DNA from 2 places in the Stenotrophomonas sp. YJH_SMC_91 genome. Region 1 is predicted to be linked to the other one. Evidence: predicted binding sites of a transcription regulator. Region 1 holds the regulator's gene; the other holds the start of a gene.
The links. The regulator HrcA, encoded in region 1, represses chaperone genes, less so after heat shock. The targets are predictions, from matches to a motif close to TTNGCACTCNNNNNNNNNGAGTGCNAA.
Positions count from the first base shown of each region.

Region 2: the regulator HrcA is predicted to act here: its motif matches at 4,277-4,303, upstream of AC5P5X_RS08875 (co-chaperone GroES).

Region 1 covers NZ_JCAFRT010000006.1:129,045-140,666, forward strand. The annotation lists gene AC5P5X_RS10235 (LysR family transcriptional regulator) at 1-758, shown strand, start outside; gene recN (DNA repair protein RecN) at 868-2,529, opposite strand; gene hrcA (heat-inducible transcriptional repressor HrcA) at 2,645-3,709, shown strand; gene grpE (nucleotide exchange factor GrpE) at 3,773-4,288, shown strand; gene dnaK (molecular chaperone DnaK) at 4,471-6,393, shown strand; gene dnaJ (molecular chaperone DnaJ) at 6,548-7,672, shown strand; gene AC5P5X_RS10265 (AraC family transcriptional regulator) at 7,732-8,529, opposite strand; gene AC5P5X_RS10270 (MFS transporter) at 8,602-9,801, shown strand; gene pdxY (pyridoxal kinase) at 10,371-11,279, shown strand; gene AC5P5X_RS10280 (prephenate dehydrogenase) at 11,276-11,622, shown strand, end outside.
Region 2 covers NZ_JCAFRT010000005.1:80,830-92,451, forward strand. The annotation lists gene AC5P5X_RS08855 (aspartyl protease family protein) at 1-206, shown strand, start outside; gene AC5P5X_RS08860 (serine hydrolase domain-containing protein) at 274-1,437, shown strand; gene AC5P5X_RS08865 (DUF6445 family protein) at 1,466-2,077, opposite strand; gene groL (chaperonin GroEL) at 2,212-3,861, opposite strand; gene AC5P5X_RS08875 (co-chaperone GroES) at 3,943-4,230, opposite strand; gene AC5P5X_RS08880 (endonuclease) at 4,543-6,333, shown strand; gene cutA (divalent-cation tolerance protein CutA) at 6,402-6,740, shown strand; gene AC5P5X_RS08890 (protein-disulfide reductase DsbD family protein) at 6,737-9,109, shown strand; gene AC5P5X_RS08895 (TlpA family protein disulfide reductase) at 9,106-9,669, shown strand; gene AC5P5X_RS08900 (PepSY domain-containing protein) at 10,376-11,622, shown strand, end outside.

The sequences.
Region 1 (11,622 bases):
TGCAGCGTTCCACCCGCCAGCTGCAGCTGACTCCCGAGGGCTGCGCGTTCTACGAGCGCGGCCTGCGCGTGCTGGCCGACCTGGACGAGGCCGAGCGCTGTGCCAGTGCTCACGCCGAGCCGCGTGGACGCCTGCGGGTCAATTCCAACGTGCCGTTCGGCCAGCATTTCCTGTTGCCGTTGCTGCCGGCGTTCCTGCAGCGCAATCCGCAGGTAGGCGTGGACCTGACCCTCAACGACGAGGTGATCGACCTGCTGGAGCAGCGCACCGACGTGGCGGTGCGGGCCGGTCCGCTGAAGAGCTCGAGCCTGGTGGCGCGGCGGCTGGGCGCGACGCGGATGATGATCGTGGCTGCACCGGCCTACGCGCAGCGGCACGGGCTGCCACGCACTGCCGAGGAGCTGCAGTCGCACAACCGGCTGGATATCGGCCATGCGCGCGCGATGCAGGGCTGGCCGTTGCTGCAGGACGGGCGCGAACGCATGCTGCTGCCCAGTGGCAACGCCCGCGCCAGCAACGGCGATGCGCTGCGCCAGCTGGTGCTGGGTGGGTTGGGCATGGCGCGGCTGGCAGCATTCCAGGTGCAGCAGGATATTGCCGCCGGGCGCCTGCTGCCGGTGCTGGAAGAGGCCAACCCCGGTGACCTGGAAGAGGTGCACGCGGTGTTCCTGGGGCAGGGCGGCTACCTGCCGCTGCGGGTGCGCGCGTTTCTTGATTTCCTGGTGGAGAACGTCGACCTGACGCAGCCACGGGGGTAGTGCCGGCCGCTGGCCGGCAACCTCACGATCTTCGACCCCTCGCATCGGTTGCCGGCCAGCGGGCGGCACTACCGTGCGGAAGCCGGGCCCACGCACGGTAGTGCCGGCCTCAGGGCTGCAGCAGCTTGCGCGCGGCGGCGCGCGCTTCCTTGCTCACTTCCACGCCGCCGAGCATGCGTGCCAGCTCTTCCTCGCGCGCCTTGCTGTCCAGCTTTTCCACGGCGCTCTGGGTCATGCCTTCCACCGGGCCCTTGCTGACCCGGTAATGGGCATGGCCCTTGGAGGCAACCTGCGGCAGGTGGGTCACGCACAGCACCTGGCGCTTCTCGCCGAGCGCGCGCAGCTTCTGGCCGACGATGTCGGCTACCGCGCCGCCGATGCCGGAGTCGACTTCGTCGAACACCATGGTCGGTACTGCATCCAGGTCCAGCGCGGCCACTTCGATGGCCAGCGAGATGCGTGACAGTTCGCCGCCGGAGGCCACCTTGCGCAGGGCGCGCGGCGGCTGGCCGGCATTGGCTGCGACCAGGAATTCCACGCGCTCGGCACCCTGCGGGTCGGGCTTGGCGGCGTCCTGCGGTTCCAGCTCGATCAGGAACTGGCCGCCGCCCATGCCCAGCTCTGCGATGATGCCGGTGGTGGTGGCCGACAGCTCGGCAGCAGCGTTGCGACGGCTGGCGGTCAGCACTTCGGCCTGTGCGCGCCAGGCGGCGGCGGCCTTGTCGATCTCGCCGGCCAGGCGCTGCAGGCGTTCGTCGGCGCCGCGCAGCTGTTCCACTTCGGCGTGCATGCGCTCGCGCTGCGCACCCAGCTCGTCCATCGGCACGCGGTGCTTGCGGGCCAGGTCGTGCAGACGGCCGAGGCGGCGCTCGTTCTCCTCGAACTGTTCCGGGTCGGCGTCGAGGTCGTCATGCACCCGATCCAGCAGCGACAGGGCTTCGTGCAGCTGGATCGAAGCGTTCTCGATCAGGCCATCCACCTCGCCCAGGCGCGGGTCGTGCTCGATCAGGCGCGACAGCTCGTGGCGCACCTGCTGCAGCAGGTCCAGCGCGGAGCTGCCGTCGTCGCCGTTGAGCTGGTTGCTGGCGGCCTGGCAGGCGCTCAGCAGGGCGCTGGCATGGGCCTGGCGGCGGTGGCTGGCGCCGAGTGCGGCAATCGACTCCGGCTCCAGGTCTTCACGGTCCAGCTCGCGCAGCTGGTGCTCCAGGAAGCCGATCCGGTCACTGACGTCGCCCTGTTGCGACAGCGCCAGCGATTCATCGACCAATGCCTGCCAGGCCGCGGCGGCGCGTCGCACCTGGCGGCGTTCGTTCTCGTTGCGCGCATAGGCGTCGAGCAGGGCCAGCTGCGACGGGCGCGTCAGCAGGGCCTGCTGTTCGTGCTGTCCGTGGATCTCCACCAGCAGCGAGGCCAGGTCGCCCAGTTGCGCCAGGGTCACCGGGCGGCCGTTGATCCAGGCCCGCGAACCGCCATCGGCGCGGATGACCCGGCGCAGCTGGCACTGCTCCTCGTCGTCCAGCTCGTTGTCGGCCAGCCACTGGCGTGCAGCCTGCAGCTGCTCCAGCGCAAACTCGGCCGAAAGCTCGGCGCGCGCGGCGCCGTGGCGGACCACGCCGCTGTCGGCGCGCAGGCCGGACAGGAAGCCCAGCGCGTCGACCATCAGCGACTTGCCGGCGCCGGTCTCGCCTGAAACCACGGTCATGCCTGGCCCGAACTCCAGTTCGGTGGCGCGGACGACGGCGAAATCCTTGATCGAAAGATGTCTGAGCATGGGTAAGGGGGTATCAGCAGCCGCGCAACGCTAGCACGCGGGCGAGGGAGGTCCAATGACTTGCCAAGGTGATGCGCCGCCATTATCTAGTGTCCGTGTCTCACAGGTTGATTCCATGCACGGTTCTCCCGACCAGCTTGCCCCGCGTGCGCGCCATCTGCTGCGCACGCTGATCGCGCGTTACATCCAGGACGGCGAGCCGGTCGGCTCGCAGACGCTGGCGCGCGTGGCCGGGCTGGAGGTCAGTCCGGCCACCATCCGCAACATCCTGGGTGACCTGGAAGACCTGGGGCTGCTGGCCTCGCCGCACACCTCCGCCGGGCGCGTCCCGACCGCACATGGCTACCGGGTCTTCGTCGACAGCCTGCTGCAGATGCAGCCGCCGGGCGAAGGCGAGCTGGCCCGGTTGCGCCAGGAACTGGCTGGCGGCGGCAGCACCCAGGCCCTGCTCGGCAGCGCCTCGGAGCTGTTGTCGGCGATGAGCCACTTCGTCGGCGTGGTCAGCGCGCCGCGACGCGAGCAGTTCGCCTTCCGCCAGATCGACTTCGTGGCGCTGGACGGGCGCCGGGTGCTGGCGATCCTGGTGTTTGCCGACAACGAGGTGCAGAACCGCGTCATCGAGACCCGGCAGGAGTTCGCGCCGGGCCAGCTGGAGCAGGTCGCGAACTACCTCAATGCCCATTTCGCCGGCCTGCCGATGGCCGAGATCCGCACCCGACTGCTGCTGGAACTGCGCGATGCCCGCTCCGAGCTGGAACAGCTGCTGGCGCACAGCATCGAGCTGGCCGAGCAGGCCCTGCAGCCGGCGGCCGACGACATGCTGGTGGCCGGCCAGACCCGCCTGATGGGGGTGCAGGACCTGTCCGACCTGGAGCGCCTGCGCGAGCTGTTCGAGCTGTTCTCCAGCAAGCGGGAGATCCTGCAGCTGCTGGAGCGGACCATCCAGGCGCCCGGCGTGCGCATCTTCATCGGCGAGGAGACCGGGATGATGCCGCTGCAGGGCGTCTCGCTGGTCACTGCCCCTTACACGGCCAATGGCCAGGTGCTGGGCGTGCTGGGGGTGATCGGCCCCAAGCGGATGGCCTACGACCGCGTGATCCCGCTGGTCCAGGCTACCGCCGATGTACTGGGCGCGGCGTTTTCGCCAGCCGGCCGCCCGCCGGGAACATCCGACGCTTGAAACGCAGCATCCCGCCCACACTAGGGTGGGTGGAGGCGGAGATTGACCGCCAGGGACCCAGACATGAACCACGAACAGCCAGATATCGAATCCCAGCAGAGTGCCGCCGATGCGGCCGCCACCGCCGGCGTCAACGACGAAGTCGAGCGCCTGCGCGCCGAAATCGAACAGGTCAAGGCCGATGCCCTGCGTGAGCGCGCCGACCTGGAGAACCAGCGCAAGCGCGTTGCCCGTGACATCGAACAGGCCCGCAAGTTCGCCAACGAGAAGCTGCTGGGCGATCTGCTCCCCGTGTTCGACAGCCTGGATGCCGGCCTGAAGGCCGCCGGCGACGACCCGCACCCGCTGCGCCAAGGCCTGGAGCTGACCTACAAGCAGCTGCTGAAGGTGGCCGCCGACAACGGACTGGTCCTGCTGGACCCGATCGGCCAGCCGTTCAACCCGGAACACCACCAGGCCATCAGCCAGGTGCCGACGCCGGGCGCCGCCCCGGGCAGCGTGGTGACCGTGTTCCAGAAGGGCTACCTGCTCAACGAGCGCCTGCTGCGGCCGGCGCTGGTGGTGGTGGCCGCCGATTGATGGACCAGGCCGGGCTTTGCCCGGTCCCGGTTGTGCCAGGCCATGCCTGGCAAGGTTTTCCAGGCGCTGAACACAGCGTTCGGGAGACGGCTTGAATGTTCCACGAGCCTCCCCCACATCGTATTCATCCACCGGCCGAACGGCCGGACTGACACCAACAAGCATCCTCAGGAGTCTCCCCCATGGGCAAGATCATTGGTATCGACCTCGGCACCACCAACTCGTGCGTGGCGATCATGGACGGCGGCAAGGCCCGCGTCATCGAGAATTCGGAAGGCGATCGCACCACCCCGTCAATCGTCGCCTACACCAAGGACGGCGAAGTCCTGGTCGGCGCCTCGGCCAAGCGCCAGGCCGTGACCAACCCGAAGAACACCTTCTACGCGGTGAAGCGCCTGATCGGCCGCAAGTTCACCGACGCCGAAGTGCAGAAGGACATCGCGCACGTCCCGTACAGCATCCTGGCCCATGACAATGGCGACGCCTGGGTGGCCACCAGCGACGGCAAGAAGATGGCCCCGCAGGAAATCTCGGCCAAGGTGCTGGAAAAGATGAAGAAGACCGCCGAGGACTTCCTCGGTGAGAAGGTCACCGAAGCGGTCATCACCGTGCCGGCCTACTTCAACGACAGCCAGCGCCAGGCAACCAAGGACGCCGGCCGCATCGCCGGCCTGGACGTCAAGCGCATCATCAACGAGCCGACCGCGGCCGCGCTGGCCTACGGCCTGGACAAGGGCGACAACAAGGATCGCAAGATCGTGGTGTACGACCTGGGCGGCGGCACCTTCGACGTCTCGGTGATCGAGATCGCCAACGTCGACGGTGAAAAGCAGTTCGAAGTGCTGGCCACCAACGGCGACACCTTCCTGGGTGGCGAAGACTTCGACAACCGCGTCATCGAGTACCTGGTTGAAGAGTTCAACAAGGACCAGGGCATCGACCTGCGCAAGGATCCGCTGGCCCTGCAGCGCCTGAAGGATGCTGCCGAGCGCGCCAAGATCGAGCTGTCCAGCGCCCAGCAGACCGAAGTGAACCTGCCGTACGTCACCGCTGACGCGTCGGGTCCGAAGCACCTGAACATCAAGCTGACCCGCGCCAAGCTGGAAGCCCTGGTGGACGACCTGATCAAGAAGTCGATCGAGCCGTGCCGCGTCGCCCTGAACGATGCCGGCCTGCGTTCGAGCGACATCAGCGAAGTGATCCTGGTCGGCGGCCAGACCCGCATGCCGAAGGTGCAGCAGGCGGTGACCGAGTTCTTCGGCAAGGAACCGCGCAAGGACGTCAACCCGGACGAAGCCGTGGCACTGGGTGCTGCGATCCAGGGCGGCGTGCTGGGCGGCGACGTCAAGGACGTGCTGCTGCTGGACGTGACCCCGCTGTCGCTGGGCATCGAGACCATGGGCGGCGTGTTCACCAAGATCATCGAGAAGAACACCACCATCCCGACCAAGGCCTCGCAGGTGTTCTCCACCGCCGAGGACAACCAGTCGGCCGTGACCGTGCACGTGCTGCAGGGTGAGCGCGAACAGGCCCGCTTCAACAAGTCGCTGGCCAAGTTCGACCTGTCCGGCATCGAGCCGGCCCCGCGTGGCCTGCCGCAGGTGGAAGTGTCCTTCGACATCGACGCCAACGGCATCCTGCACGTGTCGGCCAAGGACAAGAAGACCAACAAGGAACAGAAGGTCGAGATCAAGGCCGGTTCGGGCCTGTCCGAGGAAGAGATCGCGCGCATGGTCGCCGACGCGGAAGCCAACCGCGAAGAAGACAAGAAGTTCCAGGAACTGGTGCAGGCCCGCAACCAGGCCGACGCCCTGATCCACGGCACCCGCAGCGCCATCACCGAGCACGGCAGCAAGGTCGGCGGCGATGTCATCGGCAAGGTCGAGGCGGCCCTGGCCGACCTGGAAACCGCGATGAAGGGTGACGACAAGGCACAGATCGAAGCCAAGTCGAAGGCACTGGAAGAAGCTGGCCAGTCGCTGTTCGCCGCTGCTTCGGCCGACCAGGGCGGTGCCCCGGGTGCCGACGCCGGCAATGCCGGCAAGGCGCAGGACGACGTGGTCGACGCCGAGTTCACCGAAGTCAAGGACGACAAGAAGTCCTGATCCGGACCGACACGGGACGCTGGCCACCAGCGTCCCGTTGTCGCATCAGGGTCCTGACCGCCCACCGGCGTGTCGGGGCGCCCGACGCAAGAGCGGACCTGGTTCCGCTCTTCCGCTTTGACGAATCCCGACTTTCCGGAACCAGATCCACGATATGAGCAAGCGCGATTATTACGAAGTGCTGGGCGTTGACCGCACCGCCACCGACGACGAGCTGAAGAAGGCGTACCGTCGCTGCGCGATGAAGTTCCACCCGGACCGCAACCCGGGTGATGCGGCGGCCGAAGCCTCCTTCAAGGAGTGCAAGGAAGCCTACGAAGTGCTGTCCGACGGCAACAAGCGCCGCATGTACGACAGCCATGGCCACGCGGCGTTCGAGCACGGCATGGGCGGCGGCGGGCCGGGCGGCCCGGACATGAACGATATCTTCGGCGATATCTTCGGCAACATCTTTGGCGGCGGTGGCGGTGGTCCGCGCCAGGCGCGTCGCGGCGCCGATATCGGCTACGTGATGGAGCTGGACCTGGAAGAAGCCGTGCGCGGCGTCGAGCGCCGCATCGAGATTCCGACCCTGGCCGAGTGCGGCGACTGCGATGGCAGTGGCTCGGAAGACGGCAAGGTCGAAACCTGCAATGTGTGCCATGGCCGCGGCCAGGTGCGCATCCAGCGCGGCATCTTCGCCATGCAGCAGGCCTGCCACAACTGCGGCGGCCGTGGCCAGATCATCGCCAAGCCCTGCAAGACCTGCCACGGCAACGGCCGTGTCGAGGAAGACAAGGTGCTGTCGGTGAAGGTGCCGGCCGGCGTCGATACCGGCGACCGCATCCGCCTGCAGGGCGAGGGCGAAGCCGGTCCGGCCGGTACGCCACCGGGCGACCTGTACGTGGAAGTGCGCGTGCGCGAGCATGCGATCTTCCAGCGCGATGGCGACGACCTGCACTGCGAAGTGCCGATCCGCATCTCGCAGGCGGCACTGGGTGACACCGTGCGCGTGGCCACCCTCGGCGGCGAAGCGGAGATCCGCATTCCGGCCGAGACCCAGACCGGCAAGCTGTTCCGCCTGCGCGGCAAGGGCGTGCGTTCGGTGCGCAGCCGCAGCGAGGGCGACCTGTACTGCCGCGTGGTGGTGGAGACTCCGGTCAACCTCACCCCTGAGCAGCGCAAGCTGCTGGAACAGTTCGAAGCCACCTTCGTCGGCGAGGAAGCACGCAAGCATTCGCCGAAGTCGGCCACCTTCATGGATGGCGTGAAGGGCTTCTGGGACCGGATGACGTCCTGAGTTTTCAACGCAAGTGTTGAACGGTAGCGCCGGGCCATGCCCGGCGTTTTCGTTTGCGATCAGCGGAAAAACGCCGCCGGCGTCTGCCCCAGCTGGCGCTTGAACATGCTGGTGAACGCGCTGGGGCTGTCGTAGCCCATCGCCAGCGCGACATCGATGACCTTGTCGCCGACCGCCAGCCGCTCCAATGCGGCCAGCAGTCGCGCCTGCTGTCGCCACTGGCCGAAGGTCATGCCCAGCTCGTGGGCGAAGTGGCGCTGGATGGTTTTCACGTCCACTTCCAGCGCCTGTGCCCAGTCCTGCAGCGTGGCGTCATCGCCGGGGTGCTTCTGGATGTGCTGGCAGATCCGCTGCAGGCGCGGGTCGGTGGGCGAGGGCAGGTGCAGCGGGAGCACGTCCATGCGATGCAGTTCGTCCAGCAGCAGGCGCACCACGCGGCCATCGCGGCTGTCTTCGATGTGCTCGCCCTTGATCAGGGTGGCTGCCTGCAGCAGTTCGCGCAGCAGCGGTGCCACCTGTACCGCGAACGGTTCGGCCGGCAACTGCGGGGCGAACGACGGATCGATGTACAGGCTGCGCATGTGCACGGCGGCAATGCAGTCCACCGCGTGCACCATGCCCGCCGGCATCCAGATCGCACGGGTGGAGGGCACGACCCAGCGACCGACTTCCGAGCGCACCACCATCAGCCCCGAGATGGCATAGACCAGCTGGTGGCGCTGGTGCTTGTGGCCTGCGATATGGGTGCCTGCCGGGTACTGGGTAACCCGATAGGTGACCGGACGATGCAGTGGCACATCACGCCACGGCGCAGCCGGGTCGACATCGCCGGCAATGTCCTTTTTGCGATAGGCCATGACCCGAACGCGGCAGAAGGGAGGGGAGGGTAACCGTAGCATGCGTGGCTCGCCCCCAACCTGACTGCGTCCATGTCCGCCTTGGCTTCTCCCGCAACGACCTCACGTCCGGTGGCTCCCGGTGTGCTGGCAGCTATTTCCACCTCGCATGTCGTCAACGACATGATGCAGTCGCTGATCCTGGCCATCTATCCAGTGATCAAGGGCGGCTTCAACCTGAGCTTCACCCAGATCGGCCTGATCACGCTGACCTACCAGCTGACCGCTTCGATCTTCCAGCCACTGGTTGGCGCCGCCACCGACCGTCGCCCGGCGCCGTACTCGCTGCCGATTGGCATGGCCTCGACCCTGTGCGGCATGCTGCTGCTCGGCTTCGCGCCGAACTATGCGGTGGTGCTGATGGCTGCGGCGATGGTCGGCATTGGTTCGGCCATTTTCCATCCGGAAGCATCGCGCATTGCGCGGCTGGCCTCGGGTGGCCGCCATGGCTTCGCACAGTCGGTGTTCCAGGTGGGCGGCAATTTCGGTGCCGCGCTCGGTCCATTGATTGCTGCAGCGGTGATCGTGCCGCATGGCCAGCATGCCGCGTCGTGGTTTGCCGGCGCCGCGCTGATCGGCATTGCACTGCTGACCTATGTCGGCCGCTGGTACGCGCTGCACCTGGGCACCCCGCGCCCGGCCAGCACCGCCTCGATGGCGCCGCGCCATCCCCCGCGCACCGTGGCCAAGGTGCTGGCGATCCTGCTGGTGCTGATCTTCAGCAAGTACTTCTACATGGCCAGCATCGGCAGCTACTTCACCTTCTACCTGATCCACCACTTCGGCATTCCGGTGGCACAGGCGCAGCTGCATCTGTTCGCATTCCTGGTGGCGTCCGCCGCCGGCGGCTTCCTCGGTGGCCCGCTGGGCGATCGCATCGGCCGCAAGCCGATCATCTGGACCTCGATCCTTGGCGTTGCACCGTTCGCACTGATGCTGCCGCATGCCGATCTGTTCTGGACCACGGTGCTGGCGGTGCTGATCGGTTTCGTGTTGTCGTCGGCGTTCTCGGCGATCGTGGTGTACGCACAGGAAATGATGCCGCACCGCATCGGCATGGTGTCCGGCCTGTTCTTCGGCTTTGCGTTCGGCATGGGTGGACTGGGTGCTGCCGTGCTCGGCCTGCTGGCGGACAAGACCAGCATTGAGTACGTCTACCAGTTGACTGCGTTCCTGCCGCTGCTCGGCATCGTGGCGGCGTGGCTGCCGCCGTCGCGGCCTGCTGTTCACTGAGGGGTGCTTCTTTTTGCAGGGCTGCGCCCTGCACCCGCAGAGGCAACGGCAAAAGCCAAAGCGCGCTATCCGTGGGTGGGCGGGGTGGGGTCGGTTGAGGGGGACACTGCAAGTACGTCCATGTAGCTCGGTCGCGCCGTTTTCCGGGATCTGTCGGAACAGCGTTCTGCTTTGGTGGGTGCCGACCGTTGGTCGGCACGGGGTCGGATATCGATATTTGACAGACGTGTCGATCAACGGACGACACCTACCAACAGCCGCAGTTGCCAGTAGAGCCACGCCATGCGTGGACGAATTCATTCGGTATCCGACAGATGTGCCGACCAACGGTCGGCACCCACCAGCAGCTGTCGGCCAACTGTCGAAGGCGGGGCGGTGTCGGCGTGCGGGGTGTCAGCGGCATGGATGCCGCTGCCAAGCCTACAAGGACGTACTTGCGGCGTCCCCGCACGCCGACACCGCCCCGCCATCCCACGGATAGCCCGCTCTGGCTTTTGATGTTGACGTTGATTCTGCAGGCGCAGGGCTGCAAGCCCTGCCGAACCCCCCACCGGGCGTAGAATGCGGCCATGAGCGAATCCCTTGATAACCACCTGGTCCACGGCCGCCGCCAGCGGCCCGACGGCCCGTCGCCGATCGATGTCATCTCGGTCCAGTCGCAACTTGTCTACGGCCACGCCGGCAACAGCGCCGCCGTGCCGCCGATGCGCGCTCTCGGCGTGCGCGTAGCAGAAATTCCGACCGTGTTGCTCAGCAACGCGCCGTTCTACGACACCACGCGCGGTCGCGTGCTGCCCGCCGACTGGTTCGCCGACCTGCTGCTCGGCACCCACGAGCGCGGCCTGCCGCAGCGGGCGAAGATGCTGGTGTCCGGCTACTTCGGCAGCACCTCCAACGGTGCCGCCTTCGCCGACTGGCTGGACGACATCCTGCCGGCCTGCCCGCAGCTGCGTTACTGCCTGGATCCGGTGATTGGTGATACGCACACCGGCCCCTACGTGGAACCGGGCCTGGAAGCGATCTTCGCAGAGCGCCTGCTGCCGCATGCCTGGCTGGTGACCCCGAACGCCTTTGAACTCAATCGCCTCACCGGCATGCCGGCGCTCGCCGAGGCCGATGCCATCGCCGCCGCACGCACGCTGCTGGATCGTGGCCCGCACTGGGTGATCGCGCACAGCGTGGGCGGCACCCCGGGTGAACTGGTGACCCTGGCTGTCGGCCGCGAGGAGACCTGGCGCTGGACCTCGCCCCTGCTGCCGGTGGACGTGGCCGGTACGGGTGATGTGCTGATGTCGCTGGTGGTGTCGTTCCTGCTGCGCGGCGAATCGATGCAGCAGGCGATCTCGCGTGCGATTGCCGGCACCCACGCGGCCCTGGAGGCGACCCTGGACAACGGCTTCGAAGAATTCGACGTGATCGCTGCAGCGCCTGCCGCGCTGGCCGAGGGGACGCGCTTCCGCGCCGAACGCGTGGCATGAGCGGCCTGCTCGAACGCACGCCGCGCACGGTCGGCATCGTCGGCAGTGCCGGCGCCTACGGGCGCTGGCTGACCCGCTTCTTCCAGCAGCACATGCAGCTGCGGGTAATCGGCCATGATCCGGCTGATCCGGGCTCGCATACGCCGGAACAGTTGCTCGCGCAGGCCGATGTGCTGGTGTTCTCGGCGCCGATCCGGCATACGCCGGCGTTGATCGCCGAGTACGTGCGGCAGTCGGCCGGCCGCGAGCAGGACCGGCTGTGGCTGGACGTGACCTCGGTGAAGGAGGCACCGGTGCAGGCGATGCTGGCCTCGCAGGCCGAGGTGGTCGGGCTGCACCCGAT
Region 2 (11,622 bases), on a different contig from region 1:
GGCTGTACACCCTGCCCGGCATGGCCGGCAACGGCTGGCAGCACCCCTCGATGGAGGTCCGCATCAGCGAACTGCCAGTATTCAAGGCGATCGGCCTGGAGGGCCGGCCGGCGCTGATCCTTGGTGCGGATGCAATGCGCGGCGGCCAGGTGGACATCGGTGCCGGCGCGTCCCGGATCTGCCTGCGCCGGCCGCAGGCCAGCTGACATCCGGCAATGACGCCAGCGGCAGCCTGGCGTAGCATCACCGTGCGCCCCACCAGGAGTTCCACGCATGTGCCGTGCTGCCCTGATGTTGCTGACGCTGTTCCCGCTGGCCGTGCTGGCTGCACCTCCCCCGGTACCCTCGCCGGTCCGCATCGATGCCGAAGCGCAGCGGTTGATGCAGGCCGCACAGGCGCGCGGCATGGCACTGGCGGTGATCGACGGCGGCAAGGTGGTGCACGTCGCCGCCTACGGCGAGCGCAATACCGCAGGCGAACCACTGCGCACCGATACGGTGATGTACGCCGCCTCGCTGACCAAGATGGCATTCGGCCATCTGGTCGCGCAGCTGGCGCAGGACCGCAGCATCGATCTGGATGCCAGCATCGCCACAGCGCTGGACAAGCCGTTGCCGGACTATCCGCCCGAAACGAAGAAGTACGCCGACTACAGCGTGCTGGCCGATGATGCGCGCTGGCGCCAGCTCACCCCTCGCCTGCTGCTCAACCACGCCAGTGGTTTTGCCAACTTCGCGTTTCTGGAACCGGACGGCCGGCTGAAGTTCCACTTCGATCCAGGCAGCCGCTACGGCTATTCCGGCGAAGGGCTGATCCTGCTGCAGTTCGTGATCGAACGCGGACGGCTGGGCGAGGATGTAGGTGCGTTGATGCAGCAGCGGGTATTCGACCGCTTCGGCATGACCCGCACCAGCATGATGTGGCGCGGGGACTTCGCCACCAACCTGGCCGACGGCTGGACCATGGAGGGCACCGCCGAGCCGCACGATGAGCGCAGCCGCGTGCGCGCGGCCGGTTCGATGGATACCACCATCGCCGACATGGCCCGTTTCGCCGCCGGCTACGTGCGCGGCGATGGGCTGTCAGCGACGATGCGCAAGGAGCTGGTGCGGCCGCAGCTACCGATCACCACCGCCAGCCAGTTCCCCACCCTGCAGCCGGAGCTGCCGAAGGCGCTGCAGCGCAAGGACCTGGCGGCCGGCCTGGGAGTGGTGACGTTCCGTGGCCCGCAAGGCGCGGGCTTCTACAAGGGCGGCCACGATGATGCGGTCGGTAATACGCTGGTGTGCGTCGAGCAGCAGCAGCGCTGCGTGGTGATCCTGGGCAACGATGTGCGCGCCGAGGCGACCTTCCCGGCGCTGGTGGCCTTCGTGCTCGGCGACATCGGCGTACCGTGGCAGTGGGAGTACGGCGCAGCGAAGGCATTCGTGAAGTAGATCCACGCCATGCGTGGATGACCTCCCTTCAAAGCGCCTGCTCGAAGAACATCAGGTAGACCAGCCGCCCATTCTCCGGCCGGTCGCCGAAGGCCGGGCCGGCGGTATGCCAGAACCACGGGCGCAGCAGCACCAGGCGGTTGAAGCGCATCGGGATGCGCATGGTCATTTCCCACTGGCTGTCGTCGACGCTGTCGCGCTCGATGATGTCCCGATGCATGTCGCCGCCGTTGGCGTAGCCCAGCGCAGCCAGCTCGTGGGCGTTCAGCGCCATGCGCTCGGTGTTGGTGCGGCGATGGCGGAAGAACTCGGTACCCCCTTCGCAGTGCTCCGGGGCGCTGAGGTAGAGGATGCCGGACCAGTGCGAATGGTCGGTGTGCACCTTGGCGCGACCCACATCGCTGGCCAGGGTCAGCCGGAACTTGCCGTGCGACTGCAACGGATTGACCGGCCGCAGCGGCTCGTTGACCAACCGCGACGCGGCCTCGGACAGGCCGTCCAGCTCCAGCCGTTCGAGCGAATTACGCCCGGGGAATGCCCCCTCCTGCGCCGGGTAGGTCAGGCTCAGGCCGGCCTGGCGCAGGCCGTGTGCATCGGCTGGAGAAAGGAAGTCGTCGACGACGATGAACGAGGTAGGCATGGTCTGCGAGCGTAGCGACGCGGCGCCATGGCGGCAACCGGGCAACAAAAAAACCCCGCCTCGCGGCGGGGTTTTTCCGTGCATCGGGGGGACGCGCCGACCAGGGCCGGCAACGTCCGACGCGGGCGTGGACCTTAGAAGTCCATGCCGCCCATGCCACCCATGCCGCCCATGCCACCGGCGCCGCCCATGGCCGGCTCGTCCTTCTTCGGAGCTTCGGCAACCATGGCTTCGGTGGTGATCATCAGGCCAGCGATCGAGGCCGCGTTCTGCAGCGCCGAACGGGTCACCTTGGTCGGGTCCAGGATGCCGAACTGCAGCATGTCGCCGAACTCGCCGGTAGCGGCATTGTAGCCGAAGCTGCCGGTGCCTTCCTTGACCTTGTTGATGATGACCGACGGCTCGTCACCGGCGTTGGCAACGATCTCGCGCAGCGGGGCTTCCATCGCACGCAGGGCGATCTGGATGCCGTGGTTCTGGTCTTCGTTGGCGCCCTTCAGGCCGGCCAGCGCGGTGATCGCGCGGACCAGGGCAACGCCGCCGCCCGGAACCACGCCTTCTTCAACGGCCGCACGGGTGGCGTGCAGGGCGTCGTCGACGCGATCCTTCTTTTCCTTCATTTCGATTTCGGTCGAGGCGCCGACCTTGATCACGGCAACACCGCCGGCCAGCTTGGCCACGCGTTCCTGCAGCTTCTCGCGGTCGTAATCCGAGGAGGTGTCCTGGATCTGGGTCTTGATCTGCGCCACGCGTGCATCAACGTTGGCCTTGTCGCCGACGCCGTCGATGATGGTGGTGTTCTCCTTGGAGACCTGCACCTTCTTGGCGCGGCCCAGGTCCTTGATGGTGGCCTTCTCCAGCGACAGGCCGACTTCTTCGGAGATCACGGTGCCGCCGGTCAGCACGGCCATGTCTTCCAGCATCGCCTTGCGACGGTCGCCGAAGCCCGGAGCCTTGACGGCCACGACCTTGACGATGCCACGGATGGTGTTGACGACCAGGGTGGCCAGCGCTTCGCCTTCAACTTCCTCGGCCACGATCAGCAGCGGCTTGCCGGCCTTGGCGACGCCTTCCAGCACCGGCAGCAGGTCACGGACGTTGGAGATCTTCTTGTCGTGCAGCAGGATGAACGGGTCATCCAGGTCAGCGGTCTGCGACTGCTGGTTGTTGATGAAGTACGGCGACAGGTAGCCGCGGTCGAACTGCATGCCCTTGACCACGTCCAGCTCGTTGTCCAGGCCCGAGCCTTCTTCAACGGTGATGACGCCTTCCTTGCCGACTTCCTTCATCGCGTCAGCGATGATCTGGCCGATCGACTCGTCCGAGTTGGCCGAGATGGTACCGACCTGGGCGATCGCCTTGTCGTCGGCGGTCGGCTTGGAGATGTTCTTCAGCTCGGCGACGGCGGCCGAAACGGCCTTGTCGATACCGCGCTTGAGGTCCATCGGGTTCATGCCGGCGGCAACGGCCTTGGCGCCTTCGCGGATCAGGGCCTGGGCCAGCACGGTGGCGGTGGTGGTGCCGTCGCCGGCATCGTCGTTGGTGCGCGAAGCAACTTCCTTCACCATCTGCGCGCCCATGTTCTCGAACTTGTCAGCCAGTTCGATTTCCTTGGCGACGGAGACGCCGTCCTTGGTGATGGTCGGGGCGCCGAAGCTCTTTTCCAGCACGACGTTGCGGCCCTTCGGGCCCAGGGTGGCCTTGACGGCATTGGCGAGAACGTTGACGCCGCGCACCATGCGCGAACGGGCGTCTTCACCGAAACGAATATCCTTGGCAGCCATTGCATTTACCTCATTGGTAGCGCCGGACGATGCCCGGCGGCTGGGAGTTTGGGATCAGGTTGAAACAGGTCGCGCCGAGGCTCAGCCGATGACGGCGAGCACGTCGTCTTCGCGCAGGACCTTGTATTCGACGCCTTCGCTCTTGTACGAGCTGCCGGCGTACTGGCCATAGATGACCTTGTCGCCGACCTTCAGCGACGGCGCGCGCACGTTGCCGTTGTCCAGCGGCTTGCCCGGGCCGACGGCCACGACCTCACCCTTGGTGGACTTTTCCTTGGCCGAGTCGGGGATGACGATGCCACCGGCGGAGATTTCGTCGGCTTCGATCGGCTTGACCACAACGCGGTCGTGCAGCGGCTTGATGCTCATAGGAGACCTCTTAAGTGATTGATTGGTCTAAAAAAGTCCGGCGATGTTAGCACTCACCCCAGGCGAGTGCCAGAACCGCACGTGAAGAAACCCGACAACGTCGGGAGCAGGGCAGAGATGGAGCCCCGCCGCCCCCTTTCAAGGGCGGAATGAAAAAATTTTTTCCACCCGCGCGCCTCGGCCAAGGCGTCGGTCCTGGACAATTTCGGTGACAAGCGTCGCACTGTCAGATATCTGACGTTCATTTACGACAAAGTGTCACTGGATCGGCCTTAGGCTCGGTCAGGCATTCCCAATCACAAGGAGTAGTCGATGCGATTGCTGTCCCCGCTTGCCGCCGCCTGCCTGCTGGCACTGGCCGCGGCGCCGGCCCAGGCCGAGGTCTTCATCAATGAACTGCACTACGACGACAGCACCGCCGCCGGTGACGTCGGCGAAGCCATCGAAGTGGTCGCTACCGCAGGTGAAGACCTGTCCGGCTACCGCCTCTACCTCTACAACGGCAGCAATCCTTCGGCCGCCACGGTCTACGCCAACAACCCGGTCCCGGCCGGCACCGCCGCCGGTTGCGGCAGCGCCAGCATCGCCGTGGTCAACTACCCGACCAACGGCATCCAGAACGGCCCGAACGACGGCATCGCCCTGGTCGACGCCAGCGGCAAGGTGGTCCAGTTCCTCAGCTACGAGGGCGCCATCACCGCCTCCGGTGGCCCTGCCGCCGGCATGACCAGCCAGAATATTCCGGTGGCCGAGACCAACAGCACGGCCCCCGGCACCTCGCTGCAGCTGACCGGCAGCGGCAGCCAGTACGCCCACTTCACCTGGGCCGAGTCGGCCAGGCAGACCTTCGGCAGCTGCAACAACGGCCAGACCTTCAGTGGCGGCGGCACCCCGGGCCCGAACACGCCGCCGTCGGTGTCCACCACCACCCCGGCGCAGGGCAGCAGCACCTTCCCGGCCGCGGCCGATCTGGAAGTGGTGTTCAGCGAGACGGTGAACCTGGCCAGCGGCGCGTTCGCGCTGAGCTGCGGTACCTCCGGCAGCGTGCCGCTGACCTTCCCGGCCAGCGGACGCAGCGTGAAGCTGTCCACCAACACCGCGCTGGTGGCCGGTGAAGCCTGCCGCTTCGACATCCGCGCCGCGCGCATCACCGACCTGCAGGGCGCACACCCGGCGGCCGACAGCCGCATCGCCTTCACCGTGGCCAGCACCGGCGGCAATCCGGACCCGGGCAACCCGGGTGTGCCGGCCGGCTACTACTCCAAGGTCAACACCTCCAGCCCGAGCCAGCTGCGCTGCTCGCTGCACGCGACAATCAAGGGCCACACCGCCTACCCGTACAGCGGCTCGGGCACCAGTACCTGGACCATCCTGGAGATCGCCGACGAGGACCCGAACAACCCGAACCGCATCCTCGACGCGTATCGCAACCGCAGCTACGCCAAGGTGACCGATCGCGCCGGCAGCGGCAGTGGCCTGAAGTACAACCGCGAGCACACCTGGCCGAACTCGCTGGGTTTTGCCACCACCACGGGTGACAAGGGCCTGCCGTACGCGCCGTATACCGATACCCACATGCTGTACCTGACCGATGCACAGTGGAACGCCGACCGTGGCAACAAGCCGTTCGGCAAGTGCGACGCCAGCTGCGGCGAGCGCGCCACCGAGGCCAACAACGGCCAGGGTGGCGGCAGTGGTGGCTATCCGGGCAACTCCAACTGGGTGCGCACGCCGGACGGCAACACCGGCACGTTCGAGGTGTGGGGCAAGCGCAAGGGCGACATGGCACGTGCGGTGATGTACATGGCGATCCGCTACGAGGGCGGCAAGGATGCAGCCACTGGCCAGTCCGAGCCGGACCTGGAGCTGACCGACGACCGCAGCAGGATCGTCAAGACCAGCAGCTCGCCGGCCTACATGGGCCTGCTGTCGACGCTGATCGACTGGCACCTGTCCGACCCGCCGGATGATGCCGAGCGTGCGCGCAATGACGTGATCTACAGCTTCCAGGGCAACCGCAACCCGTTCATCGACCACCCCGAGTGGGCGACCCCTGGCCTGTTCACCTCGGCCAAGCCGGCCAGCTGCCAGCTGGCCAACTGACCGCGCAACGCAGCGGTCCACGGCCGCCGCCGGGTCCTGACCCGGCGGCGGCCCTATACTCGACGGTCATGTCGACCGTCGATCCCGTCCTGCTGCTGTTGACCACCTGCCCGGACCGGGCCAGTGCCGAGCGCATCGCGCACGCGCTGGTTGGCGAGCGCCTGGCCGCGTGCGTGACCCGCCTCGATGGCGCGCAGTCGACCTACCGCTGGCAGGGCGAGGTGACCACCGACGCCGAGCTGCAGCTGCTGGTGAAGACCACCGCGAGTCGCGTCAATGACGCAATCGCCCGGATCGTCGAACTGCATCCGTATGAACTCCCGGAGTGCATCGCGGTCGAAACCCGGGCCGGCCTGCCGGCGTATCTGGACTGGATCCGGGCACAGACCCGGGAGGACACTGATTGAAGACTCTGTTTGCGCGTGGCGCCGCCCTGTGCGCCCTGATGTGGCTCTCGCTGCCCGCCTTCGCCCTGGATGAGAAGGATCTGCTGCCGGTGGACCAGGCGTTCGCGCTGACCGCCAGTGCCCCCGAACGGGGCCAGGTGCAGCTGCAGTTCAAGATCGCGCCCGGCTATTACCTGTATCGCCACCGCACCAGCGTCAAGGCCGACCCGGCCTTCAATGCCGGCGCGCTGCAGATGCCCAAGGGCGACAAGCACCACGACGATTTCTTCGGCGAGGTCGAAACCTATCGCGAGCGCCTGCAGGCCACCCTGCCCGGCACGCCGACCGAGGCCGCCAGCACCATCAGCCTGGAAGTGCGTTACCAGGGCTGCGCAGATGCCGGTGTCTGTTACCCGCCGCAGAAGCGCGTGGTGCAGGTCACCCTGCCCGGCAGCGGTGCACAGGCCGCGCCCCCTGCCGCGCGCGCCGGTGCGGCCAGTCCGTTCAACAACCCGCTGGCCGGTGCCGGCAACAGCGGCGGCCTGCGCCTGCCAGGTGCGGCCAGCAACAGCCAGGCGCTGCCGCTGCCGTCGGAGCAGGCGTTCGGCTTCGATGCCATCGCCAGCGACGGCAACACCCTGCTGCTGCGCTTCAGTCCGGCACCGGGCTACTACCTGTATCGCGACCGCACCTCGCTGAAGCTGGAAGGCAGCACCGGCGTGCAGGCCGGCACGCCGCGCTGGCCGGCCGCGCAATCGCATCGCGACGAGCACTTCGGCGATGTCTCGGTGTACTTCAACCAGGTGGAAGTGCCGCTGCCGTTGCGGCGCACGGTTGCCGACGCGGTTGACGGCACCCTCGTGGTGACCTTCCAGGGCTGCCAGACCGATGGCATCTGCTACCCGCCAATGACCCGCCGGGTGAAGCTGTCGATCCCGGCCGGCAAGGTCAGCGCCAGCGCCGACCAGGCACCGCCGCGCAACGAGGTAATCAGCCCGTTGGCTGCGGCGCCACGCGAAGGCGCCAACGGCGCCCCCCTGCGCCTGCTGCCGACGGTGCCCAATACGGATGCCGCCCCCCCGGCCGTCGCAGGCACCGTGGACGGCAATGAATTCGCCGCCGATGCGCGCGGTGACAACGCGCTGCGTACGCGCCCGCCGGCGACCACACCGAACCCGGACCGTTCGTTCGTCTGGGTGCTGCTGCTGGCGCTGGCCGGCGGCCTGGTGTTGAACCTGATGCCCTGCGTGCTGCCGATCCTGTCGCTGAAGGTCCTGAGCCTGGCGCAGAGTGGCGAAAGCCCGCAGCGCGCACGCAGCCACGCGCTCTGGTACACCTTGGGCGTGCTGGTCGCATTCGCGGTGATCGGTGCGTTGATGGTGGGCCTGCGCGCAATCGGCAACGCCGTCGGCATCGGCTTCCAGCTGCAGCACCCGGGCGTGGTGGCGGCGCTGGCCTACATCATGTTCGCGGTAGGCCTGAGCCTGTCCGGCGTGTTCACCCTGGGCGGCGGCATCGGCAACCTGGGCCAGTCGCTGGCCAGCCGCAGCGGCCCGGCCGGTGACTTCTTCACCGGTGCGCTGGCCTGCGTGGTCGGCAGTGCCTGCGTCGGCCCGTTCATGGGTGGCGCGATCGCCTACGCGTTCATTGCCCCGCCGCTGAAGGCGATGACCGTGTTCCTGTTCCTCGGCCTGGGCCTGGCGCTGCCGTTCCTGCTGATCGGCTTCGTGCCGGCGCTGGCGCGCCGCCTGCCCAAGCCCGGCCCGTGGATGGAAACGCTCAAGCACGTGCTGGCCTTCCCGATGTACGCCACCGCGCTGTGGCTGCTGTGGGTGCTGGGCAAGCAGCGCGGCGTGGACGGCATGGCGCTGGTGCTGGGTGGCCTGTTGCTGTTCGCCTTCGGCCTGTGGCTGTTCGAGCGCAACCGCTGGACCGGCTCGCGTGCAGTGACGCTGCTCGGCGTGCTGCTGGCGATCGGCGCATTGGTACCGACCTGGGGCGTGACCCAGCTGGCAGCGCCGGCACGCGCCGCACAGGCCGCCAGCGACAACGTGGTGGAGTATTCGCCGCAGTTGCTGGACCGCCTGCGCGCCGACAACCGCGTGGTGTTCGTCAACATGACCGCCGACTGGTGCGTGAGCTGCAAGGCCAACGAGCGTGCCGTGCTGTCGCGGCCGGAGTTCAAGGACCTGCTCAAGCGCACCAACGCGGTGTACATGCGCGGTGACTACACCAACGTCGATCCGCAGATCACCACGTTCCTGGAAGAGCACAAAGCCGTCGGCGTGCCGCTGTACGTGGTGTACGGCCCCGGCGCACCGCCGACCGTGCTGCCGACCCTGCTGACCCAGGCGGTGGTGGAGGAAGCGCTGCTGCGCACCGCACGATGAAGTGGCAACGGCCAGCGCTGCTGTGGACAGCGGTGCTGGCCGCCGGCCTCGGCCTGTGGGCCGGGCATCGATTGGCTCCTGCGCCGGTTGCGCCTGAGGCCATGCCAGCGGCGCCTGCTGTGGCGGCTGCGGCACCTGCCCTGCAGGTCGGCGACAGCCTGCCCGCGCTGTCGCTGCCCGATCTTGAAGGCCGGCCGCTGGACCTGCGCCAGCACGCTGGCGGTCGCCCGCTGTTGATCAATGTCTGGGCCAGCTGGTGCGCGCCCTGCGTGGAAGAAATGCCCGAACTGGCGCGTTTCGCACATATCCAGGGCGAGCACGGTGTGCAGGTGCTGGGACTGGCGCTGGATACGCCGGAGGACGTGCGCGGTTTCCTGCAGCGGGTACCGGTGGATTATCCGATCGTGATCGAGACCCCGGCGCCGCGCGATGCCAGCGTGCAGCTGGGCAATACACAGGGCCTGCTGCCCTACAGCGTGCTGTTCGATGCGCAGGGGCGGCTGGTGAAGGCAAAGCTGGGACCGTTCGCCCACGGCGAGATCGACAGCTGGGTGAAGTGAGGGTGTTTTTTGCAGGGCTTGCAGCCCTGCACCCTGCTCAATGCAACGGCAACAGCCAAAGCCAAAGCGGGCATTCCGTGGGATGGCGGGGCGGTGTCGGAGTGCGGGGACGCTGCAAGTACGTCCCTGTAAGCTTGGCAGCCGCATCCATGCGGCTGACACCCCGCACTCCGACACCGCCCCGCCTCTGACAGATCTTCGCGGCTGTTGGTAGGTGTCGACCTTGGTCGACACATCTGTCAGATATCGATATTCAGAACGGAATCAGACCCCGTGCCGACCAACGGTCGGCACCTACCAAAGCAGAACGCCGTTCCGACAGATCGCAGGAAACTGTCGAAGGCGGGGTGGGTCCGGTTGAGGGGGCGTGAGCCGCATGGATGCGGCGACCGAGCCTACATGGGTGAGGGCGCTTTGCTTGCGAAGCACTGCTTCGCAAGCGCCCGAACGCACAGCCGCCAGCGGCTGGGCCGGGCCCCGGAGGGGGACTTGCAGCGTCCCCCTCAACCGGACCCACCCCGCCAACCCACGGGAAGCCAGCTTTTGACGTTGACGTTGCTCCGGCTTGTAGCGGGTGCAGGGCTGCAAAGCCCTGCAACAAAACCCTCCTTGACCGTAGCCCGTCCGCCACGGAGAATTCCGCGACTAATTCTCATTTGCTGTTGCGCAGGATGCGGGCGGCAGCCTTCCAGGCCCTCCTCCTTCCATGTTCAAGAACGTCCTGTTCCAACTGCACTGGCTGCTGGGCATCACCGCCGGTGCCGTATTGGCCGTGATGGGCCTCAGCGGCGCCGTGCTGTCCTTCGAGGACGAACTGCTGCGGGCGGCCAATCCCGGCTTCGCCGAAATCGCCGAGCACCATGCCGACGGCCAGCTTCCGCTTGAACTCAGCGAGCTGGTGCCGCTGCTGCAGGCCGGCGGTGATCGCCCCCTGCAGCGCCTGCGCGTGGACGCCACCGGGCAGCGGCCCTCGGTGGCACGCTTCGCCGGTGGCAAGGAACACTGGGTCTACTTCGACCCGTACAGCGGCGAGCGCTTCAGTGCCTTGCGTGGGCAGGCGTTCTTCGATTTCGTCGAGGACCTGCATCGCCACCTCGCCGCCGGCGAGCGCGGCAAATGGATCACGGGCAGCTGCGCCATCGCGCTGCTGTTCTTCACCCTGTCCGGGCTGTATCTGCGCTGGCCGCGACGCTGGTGGCACTGGCGCAGCTGGCTGGCGGTGGAATGGAAACGCAGCGGCCGTGGCTTCCTGTGGAGCCTGCACTCGGTGGTCGGCACCTGGGTGCTGCTGATCTACCTGATGAGTGCGCTGACCGGCCTGTGGTGGTCCTTCGACTGGTATCGCAGTGCCGCCAATACGCTGCTGGGCGTCGCACCGGTCGCCAAGCACAAGGTCGCCACCGGCGCCGCCCTGAACCTGGAGCGCATCGAAGCCACGCTGTATGCCCTGCCCGGCGTGCACACCGGCTACATCGACCTGCGCCTGCCGGAAAAGCCTGGCCAGGCGCTCAACGTGCGGGTGATGGCTGGCGATCCGTCACAGCGCGGTGGCCACCATGACCGTGCACATGATCTGCTGCAGCTGGATCCGGCCAGCGGGGCAATCCTCGATTCGCGCCCCTACGCGCGCCAGGGCGCCGGCGCGCAGCTGGCCACCAGCGTGTTCGCATTGCACTCGGGCAGCTACTTCGGCATGCCCGGGCGTGTCGTGGTGATGCTCAGCAGTCTGGCCATGAGCCTGTTCTTCATCACCGGCTGGATGCTGTACCTGGACCGCCGCCGCAGCCAGCGTGCCGCGCGCGGGCTGCGCCGGTCGCTGCCGGTTGCCACCGATGATGGCCGCGCACCTTGGCTGGTCGTGCATGCCAGCCAGAGCGGGCTGGGCGAGCAGCTGGCCTGGCGTGCCGCCGCGCAGCTGCAGGCCGCTGGCCATGGCGTGCAGGTACTGCCATT